One region of the Paenibacillus sp. IHB B 3084 genome, then DNA from elsewhere that is predicted to be linked to it. Evidence: riboswitches for the same ligand, from Rfam matches in the RefSeq annotation. Region 1 holds a riboswitch; each other region holds the start of a gene.
What was found. Region 1 has a riboswitch for glycine ahead of ASL14_RS18755 (alanine/glycine:cation symporter family protein). Riboswitches for the same ligand answer to the same signal wherever they lie in the genome.
Positions count from the first base shown of each region.

Region 1 (6,002 bases):
GATTTGGCAAAAGTACAACCAGATATCATCTGCCCTATGTTCAGATCAGGGACACCTTTCAAGTATCGAGAGTGTTCACACGCCAAGTGAGGGAGGACATGGAAACGGCTTACCCGGACATTCAGTTCTCGGACCAAATTATGGACGTTCTGGGCGACCCGGAAATATCACTTGTCGTTGTATGTACGCCTTCCTCTACGCATTATGAATATGCAAAATTGGCACTATCCCATGGCAAGCATGTGCTGGTGGAAAAGCCTTTTTGTGAAAACCTTGAGCAAGCGCGGGAACTGACCCAACTCGCCAAGGAACATAATCTCATCATTATGCCTTATCAAAACCGTAGGTTTGACAGCGATTATCTGGCGTTCAAGGAAGCTCTCCATTCCGGAAAACTGGGCGACATCGTCGAAATTGAATCCCATTACGACTATTTCCGTCCCGATGCCAGTATGCCCGGCGGCAATCCTGTCAACGGAATGTACTACGGACTCGGTGTTCATACATTGGACAGGCTCATCGCCTTATTTGGCAGACCGGAGCAAGTCGGGTATGACATCAAGTCCATTCGTACTCCTCAGGGCGCTGATGATTACAATGAAACCATATTGTATTACCCGGACAAAAAAGTGATTGTCAAAACCTCTCTTGTGGTGTGTCTGCCTTACCCGCAGTTCACCATTCACGGGACGAAAGGCAGCTTTGTCAAATGGGGGGACGATCAGCAGGAAACCTGGCTGAAAGCCGGCAAGACCCCGGATGCGGAAGGTTTCGGACTGGATGATCCGTCTTCCTATGGCAAGCTTAAATACGTGCTACCCGGTAGCAGTGAAGCTATTGAAGAAACCATTCCTACACCGGTAGGAGATTATGGACAACTGTATGACTCATTGTATGCGTCTATCGTGAACGGCACACCCAAGCTGGTGAAGGACGAGGAGATTTTGCTGACAATTGAAATATTGGAAAACGGCTTTAAGCAGCCTTCCCCGTCCATCGTTGATTTCCGGCGATAGACTTGCCATCAAGAAAGGAAGTTATGCCATAACCAGTGTGAGGGTGCTTATAACGAGGATGGTAATGGCTGGTCCACTCAGGACGTATCGCCACAAGGAATCAAGGGCTCTATTACAGAAGTGCCTACAGAAGACAATATGAAGCTGGTAGGTATTGATTTTTACCATCGTTACAAAGAAGATATCAAGCTGTTTGCGCAGGACAACACCTGATTGGAATGCTCCACAAGTGTTAACCTATAAACTAAGAAAAGAGGCTCTTATACTATGACTAAGACATTAAAAGGATTTCCGAAAAACTTTCTGTGGGGCGGGGCAACCGCAGCCAACCAATTGGAAGGCGCTTTTGACGTAGATGGAAAAGGATTGTCCAGTGCGGACGTAATTGCCTATGTACCCAAAGCAGAGCGCACAAACGATCATGCTATAGAGATTTCGTCCGAGCGACTCGAAGACATTTTGGCTGGCAAGGTAAATGCCCGTTTTCCAAAGCGCGAAGGTGTGGACTTCTATCATCATTACAAAGAAGATATCGCATTGTTTGCGGAAATGGGCTTTAAGGTATTCCGTATGTCCATCAACTGGTCGCGGATTTTCCCGAATGGCGATGATGCAGAGCCGAATGAAGCAGGACTGCAATTTTACGATAATGTATTTGACGAGCTGCGCAAGTATGGGATAGAGCCACTGGTGACATTGTCCCATTACGAAACACCGCTAGGTCTGACACAGAAGTATAATGGGTGGCTGGGTCGCGAAGTAATACAGCACTACGTAAATTATGCCGAAACGGTGTTTACACGTTATAAGGATAAAGTGAAATACTGGCTGACTTTTAATGAGATCAATGTGATGACGATGAGTCCGTTCACAGGTGGCGGTGTGGTCATTGACCGTGTAGATAACAAGCAGCAAGCGATCTATCAAGCCCTGCATCACCAGTTTGTGGCGAGCGCATTGGCGACAAAACGAGGCCATGAGATTATTCCTGGCTCTCAAATCGGATGTATGCTGGCTCGTATGGAAAGCTATGCACATACGTGTAACCCGGAAGACGTGCTGAAAAGTCAGCATGAAAACCAGATGAATCTGTTCTTTACGGATGTACATGCCCGTGGGAAATATTCAAATTATATGAACCGTTATTTTGAAGAAAATAATATTGTTTTGCACACAGAACCCGGCGATGCCGAAATTCTGAAAAACAACACGGTCGATTACATCTCATTCAGCTATTACATGACCTTGACTGTCTCTGCAGGTCCGGAAGGCGAGAAAGCAGCGGGGAACCTGATTGGCGGCGTGAAAAATCCATATTTGCAATCCTCTGACTGGGGCTGGCAGATTGATCCGATCGGCCTGCGTGTTACGCTGAACACATTATATGACCGTTATCAAAGCCGCTGTTCATCGTGGAAAACGGCTTGGGTGCATATGACAAGGTGGAAGAAGACGGCTCCATTCACGACACGTATCGCATTGATTATTTGCGCCAACATATCGCTCAAATGAAGGAAGCGATTGCGGACGGTGTGGATCTGATCGGTTACACTAGCTGGGGACCTATCGACCTCGTGAGTATGTCCACTTCCGAAATGTCCAAGCGTTACGGATTTATTTATGTTGATCTGGACGATGACGGTAACGGAACACTGAAGCGCTCCAAGAAGGATTCTTTTGACTGGTACAAAAATGTAATTGCCACCAACGGCGAAGAACTGTAATCCAAGCTAACTGAATATAACCCAATATGGCCTGGGGGCGGGTGCGGCAGAGAACATCATGAGGATGAATCTGGCTGCGCCCGCCTTTATTTTATAGGCTCATCTTAAGATAACCAAACGACTTCACAAATTTTTCACTTGTAAAAAGCTGAAAGTTTTCTGTATAATAAAAAACAATTTCATATGTCTGGTTGATGTTTGCGGGAGATGGAACGTAAGTTCCGACCGAAGGGGCAAAACTCTCAGGTGCTTGGGCTGATAACAGCAACAAGCGGGACCGTAAACGGACAGAACTCTGGAGAGACCCTTAATTGGGCGCCGAAGGTGCACCGCAGATATCATCTGCTTAAACTCTCAGGCAAAAGGACAGAGACGCGAATAACCTGTGACAGGGGATGCCCTAGGCTTTTTTATGAGCTGTTAGTGGCTGAATCCTGCACAAGATGGTTGTATTTTTTCGTGCCTTTAACCTCTCCAGGAGTCGAATCAGCGGATTTGACTCTTTTTTGTTTTTTAATATGCTGGAGGAGCGGGTTGAAATGAATTTGGTACATGTGTTAGAAGCGATTAGCAGTTGGATATGGGGTGCCCCTCTGATCATTCTCGTCATGGGAACAGGTCTGTGGCTGACCATACGTTTGAAAATGTTGCAGGTTTTCCGCCTGCCTCTGGCGATCAAGCTGATCGGCAAGGCCCCAAATGAAGGTAGCGGGGATGTCAGCAGCTTTGCGGCCCTGAGTACGGCGCTGGCGGCTACAGTAGGTACAGGAAGTATCGTCGGCGTTGCAACAGCGATTAAGCTGGGGGGACCGGGTGCCTTGTTCTGGATGGTTGTTGCAGCCTTTTTCGGGATGGCGACGAAATATGCGGAAGGTGTGCTTGCGGTAAAATACCGGGTGAAGGATCGGAATGGACAATTTTCCGGCGGCCCTATGTATTATATTGAAAAAGGGCTTGGACGCCGCTTTAAACCGCTGGCGATGCTGTTCGCCTTTTCCGGGATGCTGGTGGCGCTGTTCGGGATTGGAACGTTTCCGCAGGTCAAAGCGATTGTATCCTCGACCGAAAACAGCTTTGGTGTTCCGCCGATTGTAACGGCAGTGATCATTGCTACCCTTACGGGACTCGTTACCATTGGAGGGCTCAAAAGCATTGCCAAGGTATCGACCAAAGTCGTTCCCTTCAAAACAGGCTTGTACGTGCTGATCTGTATGATCGTACTGATTCGGTTCGCCGATCAGATTCCTGCCGCACTCGCGCTTGTGCTGCATTCGGCATTTTCCACGACGTCTGCGACGGGTGGATTTGCCGGGGCTACAATTATGCTGGCAATGCGCAGCGGGGTAGCCAGAGGGATTTTTGCCAATGAGGCCGGATTGGGAAGCGCACCGATTGCAGCCGCAGCCGCCAAAACCAAATGGCCTGCGGAGCAGGGGTTGATTTCCATGACAGGTGTCTTTATAGATACGATGATTATTTGTGTGATGACCGGGTTGACGCTGCTGGTTAGCGGCGTATGGAGCGGTCCTACCGATGCGGGCTTGATGACGCAGCAAGCTTTCTCCAGCGCATTCCCGCTTGGTGCGGAACTGCTCACAATCATTCTGATTATGTTTGCGTTCACCACGATGCTTGGCTGGAACTACTACGGAGAACGCTGTGTTGAATATTTGCTGGGTGTCAAATGGATTAAACCGTACCGTTATCTGTTCATTGCACTGGTTGCCGGAGGCGCGTTTATTAAGCTGGATGCGATCTGGTTACTGGCAGATATCTTTAACGCCATGATGGCCTTCCCGAACTTGATTGCACTGCTTGGCTTGTCGGGAATTGTAGTTGCAGAAACCCGTACCTATATGGATTCCCTGTATCCCAACAAGAAAAAGGGAATAATTGCAGGTGCCAGTGCAGGAGCAGCCATAGACATAGAAGAAAAAGGACAAACAGTTAGCTCGTAAAGAAACAACGAAAAGGGAGTGTCCCTCAGCCATTACAGGCTGGGAGGGCACTCCCTTTTTGCGTTATAGAGCAGGATGAAGCTCGGGCGCTCTATAGATATGTGTACTTAGCCTACTTTAGGATTAGCTTAAATTGCCGGGTACAGATTTGGACAGACGGCCAGTTGTAATCGCTGTAGGTCGTACAGCAGGACGAATAATCTTCATGTTATTTCACCTCCTCCGATTGGGATTGCAGCCATACCGTACGCAAGGTTCGCTTGATCTGCCGTTTTTCGTAGGAGCAAGGGCGGTTCCCCGTGCGCATCCGGTACAGGGGGCAATGATTCCCCTGACAGGCAGGTCGGAAAAAGCAGGCTTGGCACTTTGCGTCCGTTTCTTCACCTGAAGTGGTCCACAGCGCCATTTTATCGAGATCCAGCTCCATGCTCCCATCCCCGTGAATCTGGCCCAACTGATTGTTTTCCTGATCTATGGCGACTGAGCATTTGTACAGCTTTCCGTCTGATCCTATAATCAGGGAATTGGGCTTGGCTGCGTAGCATATGGCTCCTGTAGGGAGCAGGATATCCGAGATAAAGGAGCTGACAGTCAATCCCTGTGCAATGGCTGCTTCGTTAAACTCCCATATTTTACGGTCTTTCGTACGGTCGTCGCATACGGGCAAATTCAGATCATTTTCGCCCCCCATACAGCCGACAGGCCGGAAATATACTTTAAATCGGGGATCATCTGCAAACCATTCCGTAAGCTGCGGGATAAAGTCAGTGACGGCCTCCAGGTTACTGTTATCGAAGTTAACGCGCAAATTAATCTCAAACGGTCGTTGTACGTCTTTTAAAGACAGAAGATTATCGACGATACGACGGAATGTACCGCCTCCGCCATGCAGCCCGCGTCGTGCATCGTGGACTTCCTCGCTGCCGTCGAGCGTAACCATGAATCGTTCCACACGCCAGTCCAACAGCTGCTCAAATCGTTCACGGGACAAATAGTAGCCGTTCGTCGAAATTTCTGCGCCATAGAGGACACCATGCTGGTCGCAGGAGCGAATAAAGGATTGAGATAGTTGCTCTATAACGTGCGGCGCCAATAATGGCTCACCCCCGTGCCAGCTAATCGTGAGCTGCTGGAGATTGCCGCTTTGAGCTTGCTGCTGAATATAGGCTTCCAGCCCGGACACAACGTGATTCTTCATCGTCGCTCTCGGGAAGGATTCGTAGCAATAGACGCAACGGAAGTTGCAGGCTTCGGTAGCGAGCAATACCAGATGCATGCTATTCTGCTGCTGCACAGACTGATGT
Region 1 covers NZ_CP013203.1:3,996,318-4,002,319, forward strand. The annotation lists gene ASL14_RS18740 (oxidoreductase) at 1-1,016, shown strand, start outside; partial or broken gene ASL14_RS18745 (family 1 glycosylhydrolase) at 1,047-1,217, shown strand; partial or broken gene ASL14_RS18750 (glycoside hydrolase family 1 protein) at 1,284-2,740, shown strand; glycine riboswitch at 2,932-3,008, shown strand; glycine riboswitch at 3,026-3,120, shown strand; gene ASL14_RS18755 (alanine/glycine:cation symporter family protein) at 3,280-4,698, shown strand; gene ASL14_RS18760 (radical SAM/SPASM domain-containing protein) at 4,907-6,002, opposite strand, start outside.

Region 2 (6,002 bases), 250 kb from region 1:
TTCAAAGCATTGAAGGCTAAGGAAGGGTATCACATTTTCAAGGTATATCTTTTTCCAACAAAAATTGCTGTTTACATACAGCGGCCGGTATCTAACAGATACCGGCCTTTTTGTATGCCCCAAATTGGAGTTTGCTTTTAGCTGCATGAGCAATTCAATATAGGCTTGCGAGCTGCAGTTGCTTCGTCCAGTCGCGTGACTGGAGTGGTATATGGAGCATTCAGCACCAATTCAGGCGTTTCCTCCGCTTCCCGCGCAATTTGGATCATGGTGTCAATGAAGGCATCAAGCGTCTCCTTGCTTTCCGTTTCTGTCGGCTCGATCATGATACATTCCTCTACATTCAGCGGGAAATAAATCGTAGGCGGATGGTAGCCGAAATCGAGCAATCGCTTGGCAACATCAAGTGTACGCACTCCGAATTTCTTTAAGCCGCGCCCAGACATCACAAATTCGTGTTTGCAATAGCCTGGATAAGGGATGTCAAAATGCGGAGCCAGCCGATGCATCATATAATTGGCATTCAGTACGGCACATTCGGATACCCGCTTCAAGCCGTCAGGGCCATAGCTGCGGATATAGGCATAGGCACGGACGAGAATGCCGAAGTTGCCGTAAAAGGCTTTGACCCGTCCGATGGAATCTCCCTGCTCTCGATCCCAGTGGTACGTGCCCTTAGGATCACGCACGACAAGCGGCTTGGGCATATACGGAATGAGCCGTTGCTTTACCCCGACAGGTCCCGCGCCGGGGCCGCCTCCGCCATGTGGGGTACTCATCGTTTTGTGCAAATTGAGATGCACCACGTCAAAGCCCATATCCCCGGGGCGGGTGATCCCCATAATGGCGTTGGAGTTCGCGCCGTCATAGTAGAGCAGGCCACCTGCTTCATGCACAATCGCGGCAATGTCAGCGATTTGCTTCTCGAACAGCCCGAGCGTGTTCGGGTTGGTCAGCATAAGCGCAGCGGTGTCGTTGCCTACGGCTTGACGCAGCGTGTCCAGATCCACCAGCCCCTGCGGTGTGGAGGGGAGGGTGATCGTTTCGAAGCCTGCCACAGCGGCGCTGGCGGGGTTCGTTCCGTGCGAGGAATCCGGCACGAGCACTTTGGTACGCCGCTCACCACGCGCTTCGTGGTAGGAGCGGATCATCATCAGCCCGGTCCATTCGCCATGGGCGCCCGCGGCGGGCTGAAGGGTGACGGCATCCATGCCGGTTAACGCGGCCAGATCGCTTTGAAGCGTATGGAGCAGTGCCATGGCTCCCTGGATGCTGCCCTCTGGCTGGTACGGATGGATTTTGGCGAAGCCTGCATAACGGGCGACATCCTCGTTTACCTTGGGGTTATATTTCATCGTACAGGAGCCGAGCGGATAAAATCCGTTGTCCACGCCAAAATTGCGCCGTGACAGGGCGGTATAATGTCGAATTACGTCTACTTCGTATACCTCGGGCAATGCCGCAGGCTCGCTACGCTGCGCATAATCCGGCAAAAGCTCTGCCACCGGACGGCGGGGAACATCGCATTCGGGCAGGGAATAGGCGATACGGCCTGATCTGCTCAATTCAAAAATGAGCGCCTGATCATGCTCTTTCATCTGATTTCGACTGGATTCGACTTCTGGATTCGGTATACCCTGATCTTGTCCGGTGGTGTGTGTCATAGCAATCCCCCAAGATGTGTACGAATTGATCGATCTCTTCCTTTGTTCGTTGCTCTGTCACGGCAATCAGCATGTGACCTGCATATTTCTCATAATCCCGCCCTAACTCGTAGCCGCCGATAAATCCGGCAGCAAGCAATCCGGCTTGCAATTTATTCATATCAGTACCCTCAGGTAACCGCAGGGCAAACTCGTTAAAGGTGGGTGCAGTAAAGGAGGCTGTCACGCCCTTCAAGCCGAGTAGTTGCTCCAATGCGTAACGACTTTTGTGCAAGTTTAGCTCGGCTACTTCCGCGATGCCCTGTCTACCCATGACGGACAAATACACAGAGGCGGATAAGGCGAGCAACGCCTGATTGGAGCATATGTTAGAGGTGGCCTTTTCCCGGCGGATATGCTGTTCCCGTGCCTGTAAGGTCAGCACGAAGCCGCGTTTACCGTTGCGATCTGTGGTCTGGCCCACTATACGTCCGGGGATACGGCGCATATGCGCCTGAGAAACGGCAAAGTAACCACAGGTTGGGCCACCGAGGGAGGAGGAGATGCCGAGCGGCTGCGCGTCTCCTACGACAATATCCGCGCCCTGCTTACCGGGTGCTTCCAGCAAGCCCAGCGCCAGCGGATTGGCGCTGACAACCATAAGACCCTTGTGGGCATGGATCAGGTCAGCCATCGGCTTCAGATTTTCCACGGCCCCGAAAAAATTAGGGCTTTGGACCAAAACTGCCGCCGTCTGCTCCGATATGGCCGCCGTTAATGCCTTCACGTCAGTTACACCATCTGCACAGTCGATCTCTACGATATCCAAATCCAGCCCGCGCGCATAGGCAGCCAACACCTGACGTGCCTCCGGATGGACGGTCCGCGATACGATAATCTGCTTGCGGCGGGTGGCAGCGGCAGCCAATGAGCCTGCTTCTGCCAGCGCAGTCGCTCCATCATACATGCTGGCATTGGCTACAGCCATGCCTGTTAATTCGCATATATACGATTGAAATTCGAAGATGGCTTGCAGCTCGCCCTGGCTTACCTCCGGCTGATAAGGAGTGTAGGCTGTATAAAATTCCGAGCGCGAAGTGATATGCTGGATGACGGACGGAATATGATGATCGTAAATCCCTGCGCCGAGAAAGCTGGCGTGCGTGTCTGTATTGGCATTTTGCCCGGCCAGTCCTGATAAGTGGCGGGTTAAGGCTCTTTCGTCTAATCGAGAAGACAGGGGCAGCTCCCCTTTATACCGGATCGCCTCAGGAATATCGCTGAATAAATCGTCGATGGACGATGCGCCGACCACGCGCAGCATTTCAGCTTGATCCTGCTCGGTCATGGGAAGATAACGATGCTGTTTCATTGGGTCTGGCTCCTTTCAACCAACAAGATCGTAAAAACGTAAAACGATTAATAAACGATTAATAAATGATTGCCAACTGGGCAGCGGTTAGTAACGGATCACGATAGTTATAGTAAGACGAGCGTTTAAATCAGTGTGGACGTTTATAAAAGGGTGCGGCTACCACCTCGGCGCGCAGGCGCTTGCCACGAATCTCGACCTCCAGCGGCGTGGATAGGGAACTAAAACGACTGTCCACCAGAGCCAAACCCAGATTACGTTTTAAGGTGGGCGACTGGGTTCCCGTTGTGACCTCGCCGATGTGCTGTCCTTCCGCAAAAACGGGATAATGGGCACGCGGTATGCCACGGTCAAGCATTTCCAGCCCGATCAGCTTGCGCGGAATGCCTTGTTCTTTCTGGCGTTGCAGAGCCTCTCTACCGATAAAATCTCCCTTATTCAGCTTGACGAAAAAGCCTAAACCAGCTTCCAGCGGTGAAATCGTGGCGGACAGCTCCTGTCCGTACAGCGGCAGCCGCGCCTCGAAACGCAGTGTATCCCGGGCTCCAAGTCCGGCGGGAACCAGACCATACGGCTCACCGATGCGAAGCAATCCGTCCCACACTGCCGGTGCATTCGCAGCAGGCACATAAAATTCAAAGCCGTCTTCCCCCGTGTATCCGGTGCGGGAGACGAGCGCTTTTGCTCCGAATAATTGCACATTCTCGCTGAATCGGAAGGAAGCCAGCTTTGTAATGTCCGTGTCTGTCACGGCTGCGGCAATACGTGCAGCTTCAGGTCCTTGCAACGCCAGCAGTGCCACCGCATCTGATATGTTTTCCATATGAACGGATGCAGGCGCATGGCGAAGCAGCCAATCCCAATCCTTATCGATGTTGGAGGCATTCACAACGAGCATGTAACGCTCCGGCCCTTTGTAGTAGACAAGGAGGTCGTCTACTACACCTCCATCCGGGTAACACAGGAGCGAATATTGGGCCTGGCCCGGCTCCAATTGGCTGACATCGTTCGTCGTCACCTGTTGCAGAAATGCTTCGGCTTCCTGGCCCTCGACCAAGAATTCACCCATATGCGATACATCGAATAATCCTGCACGTTGCCGGACGGCCTCATGTTCCTTTTGAATGCCACTGAACTGTACAGGCAGCTCCCAGCCGCCAAAATCAATGCAACGAACCCCCGACAGCGTGCTGTAGGATGAATGCAGCGGCGTTTTTCGCAAGTTAGTCATTTTTCCACTCCTATCCGGTGTGATCGGCTAAACAAAAAAGACAGGCCGAAAAAAACGTATGGACGGCAGTCCACACACTTTTTTTCAGCTCTGTCCTTGATACCTGAGAGTTACCCCGGTGTGTACCGGGTTTCCCCTTGGGTGATCCGCCTGTATGGCGAATGCTCTCCAGAGATGCGTCCGGCAGAGGTCCTTTTGCCTGAGAGATTCACCTGCGGTGCAGGTTTACTCCTTCGGCGCTGCCTCTGGATCAGCTATACGTCATCCGGTCCTGCCGGTTGGTTACAGCTTGATCCGACTCGCTTGCTGCCTTGTTTTACAGGTGGCAACAGCGATGCGAGTGTTGACAGTCTCTCCCTCCACGTTCATCCGCGTTTACAATTATCGGGTGTTTCCAAAAGCACTTGTTATAACCCATTAATACGCAAATTTATTCGAAATGTCAACAAAAATGTCATGAAAAACATTGTTAAAAACATTTTATTCATAAATAAGGATATGTAAGCGTTTGTTATAATCTGTCGTATTTTAGTTAGAAAGATATATGGAGTAATGTGAAATATTTTTGTTAGTATTATTGACATGATAGTTCTAGTTGTCATAATCTTAACCTGTCATAGACGGGTAGGCAAAACGATGTAATCCATATGAAAGCGAGGCGGAGCAGGATGAGTGAAGTGAAGCAGCAATTGTGGTACACGGAAGAACATGAATGGGTTCAGCGCACAGAGGATGGAACGGTACGAATCGGTATTACGGACTTTGCACAGCATCAACTGGGCGATATCGTTTTTGTGGAGCTGCCTGGGGAGGGAGCAGCGATTGAGCAGGGGGCGGAGATTGGTACTATTGAATCGGTAAAGACAGTATCCGACCTGTTCGCTCCAGTAACGGGAACGGTGTTGAAGGTGAATGAAGCGCTGGAAGGTACGCCTGAGCTGGTAAACGAATCGCCCTACGAAAAAGGCTGGATGATCGAAGTGAAGATTGGGGAAGATCTGGAGGGAGCATTAAGCAAGCTGCTGTCTGCGGATCAGTACGAGCAGTTGACTGCCAATGAGTAATAATGGGGCAATGTAGATTGGATAATTGAATAAGGGCGGCGTTTGTCCGCTCGATTTTGTATAAAAATAGTCGCGATGAATTGGCATAGCGGCTATTTTTGCTGTCTTTTTTTGCAAGCGTAATTACGTGTTTTTCTCTTGTTTAGAGGATAGACCTCATACATAAATTGTACCGATGACAGGATGGTTTTTCAACTAAACACTCGTGTTACAGGCCATATTAAGAGGAATTATGCAGAATGATTTCGCGCCTGTTTATCTTAAATTTAAATGTTGTCATCAACGTTCATGACGAAAGTACGTTTTCATTTCGTTGATGAAGATAGCGTTGTCATTTAGTATGAATTTTAAGAAAAGGTAGTGATGCTTTTTACCTAAAAGGAGGATATGAATATGAGCACAGTGGACACAAAGTCCAGTTCAAACGGAGGAGCGCGCGTTGCCGTACAGCGTTTTGGCCGTTTTCTCAGTGGTATGGTTATGCCCAATATGGGGGCCTTTATCGCATGGGGATTGATCACGGCACTCTTTATTCCGACCGGATGGTTCCCAAATGAGGGGTTTGCACAACTGGTTGATCCGATGAAAAATTATTTGCTGCCGCTGCTGATCGGTTATACAGGTGGCACAATGATTCACGGACAGCGCGGAGGTGTGATCGGGGCCATTATGACGATGGGTGTCATTGTCGG
Region 2 covers NZ_CP013203.1:4,247,889-4,253,890, forward strand. The annotation lists gene ptsP (phosphoenolpyruvate--protein phosphotransferase) at 1-20, shown strand, start outside; gene gcvPB (aminomethyl-transferring glycine dehydrogenase subunit GcvPB) at 138-1,664, opposite strand; gene gcvPA (aminomethyl-transferring glycine dehydrogenase subunit GcvPA) at 1,585-3,015, opposite strand; gene gcvT (glycine cleavage system aminomethyltransferase GcvT) at 3,146-4,246, opposite strand; glycine riboswitch at 4,327-4,423, opposite strand; glycine riboswitch at 4,424-4,615, opposite strand; gene gcvH (glycine cleavage system protein GcvH) at 4,915-5,310, shown strand; gene ASL14_RS19990 (PTS mannitol transporter subunit IIBC) at 5,704-6,002, shown strand, end outside.
Region 2: another riboswitch for glycine. It lies ahead of gcvT (glycine cleavage system aminomethyltransferase GcvT); the one in region 1 lies ahead of ASL14_RS18755 (alanine/glycine:cation symporter family protein).

Region 3 (6,002 bases), 1.8 Mb from region 1:
GCGGATATTTGTAGGCCGCATCAGCGTTCAAGCCGACCTTTTCCAGCAGCGTCTGAACTTTTCGTCGTTCTTCCTCACTACTCAGCCTTTCAAAATTCCGCAACGGCTCAGCGATGACATCCAGCACACGCTTACGCGGATTAAGCGAGGAATACGGGTCCTGAAAGATCATCTGAATGTCTCTCCGCAGCGGATGGCGGTTGTTACGGCTCAAGGCCGTTAGGTCATTTCCGTTAAAAAGAATTTGCCCGCTCGTCAGCTTGTTCAGCCCGATAATCGTTCTGCCCGTTGTCGTTTTTCCGCAGCCGGATTCTCCCACCAGCCCGTACGTCTGACCCGCCTCAATGCTGATGGACACACCATCCACCGCTTTTACCTGATCGACCACACGCTGGAAGAAACCACCGCGCACCGGATAATGGACTCTCAGATCATTTAGCTCCAGCAGTGCCATGAGCAGCTCCCCCCTTTGCCTCGTCTTCAAAATGAAAATGCTGATAACATGTACAGCGGACCCAATGCCCGGGAGAAACCTCACTTAAATGGGGATGATCCTCATGCACCTCATGCTGAATCCAGGGGATACGTGGAGCAAAGCGGCAGCTATTGCGGGGAATATCCTGCAAGGAAGGGACGATTCCTCCGATGACGTGCAACGGTTCTCCCTTGGTATGCGATCCCGGCATGGATGCAAGCAAAGAGCGCGTATACGGATGCTGGGGCTGTCGGAACAATTCAAAAACATTGGCGCTTTCCACGATTTCTCCGGCATACATGACCACCACGCGGTCCGCCACCTCTGCCACAACGCCAAGATCGTGCGTAATCAGGATAATGCCGCTTCCAGTCTCCTGTTGAAGCTGCTTGAGCAAGTCGAGAATTTGAGATTGAATGGTTACATCGAGCGCTGTAGTCGGCTCGTCAGCAATAATGAGGGCAGGACGACAAGCGATGGCAATCGCGATCATCACACGCTGCCGCATCCCCCCTGACAGCTCATGTGGATACTGGTCGTATACACGTACGGGATTCGGAATATCCACACTCTCCAGCAATTCCAGCACACGTGCCTTTTTCTGCTTCGTAGAGAGGGTCGTATGATAATCGAGGTTTTCCTCAATTTGCTTACCAATGCTCATTAGCGGATTCAGCGCGGTCAGCGGGTCCTGAAAAATCATGCCGATGCCTGCTCCGCGGATTTTGTTCATTTGCCCTGTGGAGAGGCGATTCAGATCCGTGCCTTTAAAAAGAATCTGTCCCTGCACGCGGGTACGCTCCAGATCGTGCAGCTGTGCTATCGAAAGCGCCAGCGCGCTTTTGCCGCAGCCGGATTCCCCGACCACAGCCAGCACCTCATTGGGGTTGACCGTCAGATCCAGATGGTCAACTGCGGGGTAATATTGATCCTTAATGCGAAAAGATACCGTTAACCCTTTGATCTCCAACACCGGCTCGATACTCAATGTGTGTGCTTCCTCCGTTCTCCATGGCCTTGTCCTGCTTATGCACGCCACGCTTGATGTTAAACCTCTCATAAACATTACATACCGATTTAGTCGGAATAATTTGAATTCATCCTACCACCAGTATATGGATATATCAATTAAGATTAGACTATCATCATCATTGATAAAACCAATGATTCAGCAGCAGCGCGACCTTTCTGGCACAAAATGTAATGAAATAACCAACCACAGGTTAATTTTCAGCGCAAAAAAAGCCGCCTGACCCCCTTAAAGGGATCAAGCGACTGGCTAGTACAGCTCAAATTGTGCTCTCTTCGTTAGTTACAAAGCCGCTCCATAGGAGCCGGATTTGAACGTTCTTGGATCATACCATTTGTAGCCCGCTGCCGGAGCAGCCCAAGGCTCAGGCTGCGGTTCCGTGGAAGCCGCAGGCTCCTCGAACGGCAGCAACTGTGTTGGCTGGTCCAGCGTCAGGCCCGCTACATCGGACAGCTTCGTATAGTCCTGCTTCCATGCGAGCCATTGGACCGTCTGTACCAGGAAGGTGGAATCGTCCACTTCCTTGAATCCATCGTACGTCTTCTTCGACTGTCCGTTTTCCTCACGTACATATTTCGGCGTGGCATCCTCAACTGGTGAAGAATCACCGATAAACGCTGCCTTGCCCTGACCTACCTTGGCTACAGCAGCATAAGGTCCTTCAGCACGACCCCCGCCGATATAGACACCCTGGTCCACGGCATTACCCCATTTTTTCGTGCCTGTAGGGATATAGGCGATTCCTTTCGCCTTGGTCGGGTCAATAATCGCCAGTGTAGAACCAGCATGCATTGCTATCGAACGTACACCCTTCGTAATGCCAAAGGATTGATCTGCCGCTACGATGTCCGTAGCGTTCACGTCACCAAGTGCATTGTAGCGGAAACGAACGCCAAAGTTCGTCGCCAGCCAGTCGGAACTGGTTAATCCCTGCATAGCTGGTGATGCAGCTTCTTCTGTAGTCATGCCTTTGGCCGGATTGGAATAGGCTCCACGGCGGTAGCCGTTCATAACCTCGGAGGAATCCCAACGGTTTTTGTTCCGGTCAGCGTTATAGTGGTCAGAAATGAAGAAAATGCTGCCTCCATTCTTCACATATTGCACCAGTGCGGCCTGCTCGGATGCCTTAAAGGCAACATTGGCTTCACCAATGATGAACACATCGTATGGACGCAGCTTGTCGTACGTTATAGCCTGCTCTCCATAGGTAAAAGGAATGGAACGGTTCAACGGGTCCACGGTAAAACCTGCATTACGCAGTCCGCCCGCAAAATCGGAAAAGGCTCCATCAATAACCCAATCTGCTGCTCCGGCTGTCTGTGCGTGCGTATTATCAAACAGCACTTTTTTGCCTTTTCCATCCGGCAATGTAGTACCAGGTTGACCTGGAGTACCAGGCTCGCTTCCGCTTACCAGTTCCAGAGCGCTTGGGCTTTTCACTCCACCAAAATTGTTATAGGCACCGAGCGCACCCGTCACGCGAATTTTACTGCCGATCAGCTCAGGATGGCCTGACAGCCCAAATGCTCCTCTATACGCGGATGTCAGTTGTACATTTAACAGATTAGACGTATTACGTTCACTCGCCTGATCCGCAATCAGTACGTTAAAATCGTTTGCAAACGGGGCAGAGAAATTAGCCGTTTTCGATCCGGTGGCATGTCCGACGACGTAGCCTTCTACCGTCACCGTACCTCCGCTGCTTTGACGCTGAAGCGCTTCCGCTACCGTCAACGAGCCCTCTGCCTTGACCTGGCCGAATGGAACGAAGAGTCCTACCAGCAGTGATACGATTGCCGCCAGATGCAGCATTCCTTTTAAGCGTGAACCTGTGAACCGGAAACCTTTTACCATTCGTAAATGTCCCTCCCATATTCCATAAATTAGCTTGTCCTCTATCAGATTAGCTATCAACCTTCTAATTCCTTCCTGTTTTCATCCATAATTATGTAAAATTTAATCTTTTTTATTGAGAAGATTCCTGATTCTGTAAAATTCCAACCTGTGATTGACACCGAGCATGGCATACATTACGCTTAGGAGGAAATGTTGAACGGTATACGCGAATGAAGATGACGGGAGAGTCTGTCCGGGAAGCACATCCCGGCGGCACCGAAGGAGCAAGACGCCAGCACCCGGCTGGCGGATAATCTCTCAGGTCCATGAATCGCCATCTGACGCAACTCTGGAGAGAGCGCAAGCCACCCAAGGGGTAAGGCGGTATACACCCGCACGAAACTCTCAGGTAACGAGGACAGAGATAAGGGAAATTTCCTTATCCTGTCCTTTTTTTGTGCTTACATGCTGCGTCAGCATTAGAAACCGTCGCACCCGCGCAAGGCGCGGCAGCACCATATACTATGGTATTCAAACATACAGGGGGCCACACCATGCGTTTCAAAGATGTATTTTCCATTATTGGTCCGGCTATGACCGGACCCTCCAGCTCGCATACCGCAGGCGCAGTGCGGCTCGCACGCGTTGCCCGGCACTGGCTCGGTGCGCAACCTGACCGTGCCCGCCTGACGCTGTACGGCTCATTTGCCGATACGTACAAGGGACACGGCACAGACCTGGCACTCATCGCCGGATTGCTGAATTACGATACAGACGACCACCGGATTCCGGATGCGGAGCAATGTGCAGAGCAAGCCGGGATGGAAGTAGAGTTCGCTGTCAGCGGACTGCCCGCCCCCCATCCGAACACAGTCCGCTTCGAGCTATGGAAAGGTGAAGACCAGCGCACGCTGCTAGGCTCCTCCATCGGCGGCGGAAACATTCATGTCCAGCAGCTTAACGAGTTCCGGGTCAATCTGACCGGAGAGCTGCCTACGCTGGTGCTTCTTCACTCGGATAAGCCCGGAACGTTGGGCGCGGTGACTTCGGCGCTGGGTGCAGCTGACATTAACATTGCCTACATGCACGTGGATCGCAAAGGCCGGGATGGCGAAGCGCTCACTGCTATTGAAACCGATAGCCCCGCTCCGGCTAAATTAATTGCCGAGCTGCGGGCTTTGCCTCATATGTATGAAATCAAAATGATTAATTTGAAAAAAGGAGCTGAATCCGATGCGGTTTAGCCATCTGCATGAATTAGGTGCCTTGTGCGCCGAGGAATCCACTACGATTGGGCACCTGATGATCAAGGAACAGGTACAAGAAACGAACACACCGGAGGAAGAAATCTTCCGACAAATGGCTGATTATTATGAAGTCATGAAGGAAGCCGTTCATCGCGGGCAAACACAGGACACCGTATCCCGCAGCGGATTGACGGGCGGCGACGGCAAGCGCCTGGCAGAATATTTGCGCGCAGGGGAAACCTGCTCCGGCGATGCCTCGGCACTCGCCATGGCGTACGCCCTTTCCGTGTCGGAGGTCAATGCGTCCATGGGTCGCATTGTTGCCACGCCTACCGCGGGTTCATGCGGGGTCATTCCCGGCGTGTTCATCAGCGCGCAGGAGCGGTTTGGCTGGGATGACGAGCATATGGTGCGCGGACTGTTCACCGCTGGAGCGATCGGCTACGTTATCGCCAACAATTCCTTTATCTCCGGTGCGGAGGGAGGCTGTCAGGCCGAGATTGGCTCAGCCATCGGGATGGCCGCAGGCGCTATGGTCGAACTGCGCGGCGGTACGCCAGAACAGGCCATTCATGCAGTGGGCCTCGCGCTCAAGAACACGCTCGGCCTGATTTGCGACCCCGTCGCCGGGCTCGTGGAGATTCCGTGCATCGTACGCAACGGGCTGGGAGCCGTGACCGCGCTTGCCGCTGCGGATATGGCTCTGGCGGGTGTGCGCAGCGCCATCCCGTCTGACGAAGTCATCGACGTGATGCTCGAAGTAGGCAGCGCGATGCCGTCCAAGCACCGCGAGACCGCCAAAGGCGGCCTGGCCCAAACGCCGACCGGCAAGCGTCTGACGGAATCGCTTACGCGCAACATACCAGCCAAGAAGGATAAGTCGTAGCTTCTAAGCGGTAAACCTCCTCCCGCATGTAGATCGGGAGACACTTCCATTTTATCAAAGAACGGGTTTTTTTGATTTTAGAAGGATTGCAGAAGCTTTTCTCGCTGGTCACAACAGCGATTGGAACAACGGTCCGTTCGCGAAGCGTCCATCTGAGTGCCAACGAATATCCTTCTCTAAAGCAAAGGGGCGCCCCATTGCCATTTCCATGGCTTTTGGGACACCCCTTTTTTCTTACTGAACGTTCACCTGTACCTTCGTCGTTTTACCTGCATATTTCACCGTAATGACAGCTTTACCTTTACCCTGTGCCTTAATGCTGCCGTCTTTAACCGTAGCAACAATAATTCGGGACGAGGACCAGACAGCCGGCTTGGATACATCCTTCTCCGACTCATCCTTATACGTAGCTGTAGCCGTAACCTTAGCTACCTGTCCTACTTTCAAATTCAGCGAGACTTCGTCAGTTTGCAAATATTTAAGCGTATCGACATCCACCGGTACGGTGATATATTTCCCGCCGAACTT
Region 3 covers NZ_CP013203.1:2,151,445-2,157,446, forward strand. The annotation lists gene ASL14_RS10080 (ABC transporter ATP-binding protein) at 1-454, opposite strand, end outside; gene ASL14_RS10085 (ABC transporter ATP-binding protein) at 432-1,463, opposite strand; gene ASL14_RS10090 (DUF6359 domain-containing protein) at 1,788-3,359, opposite strand; glycine riboswitch at 3,572-3,685, shown strand; gene sdaAB (L-serine ammonia-lyase, iron-sulfur-dependent subunit beta) at 3,896-4,585, shown strand; gene sdaAA (L-serine ammonia-lyase, iron-sulfur-dependent, subunit alpha) at 4,575-5,474, shown strand; gene ASL14_RS10105 (Ig-like domain-containing protein) at 5,709-6,002, opposite strand, start outside.
Region 3: another riboswitch for glycine. It lies ahead of sdaAB (L-serine ammonia-lyase, iron-sulfur-dependent subunit beta); the one in region 1 lies ahead of ASL14_RS18755 (alanine/glycine:cation symporter family protein).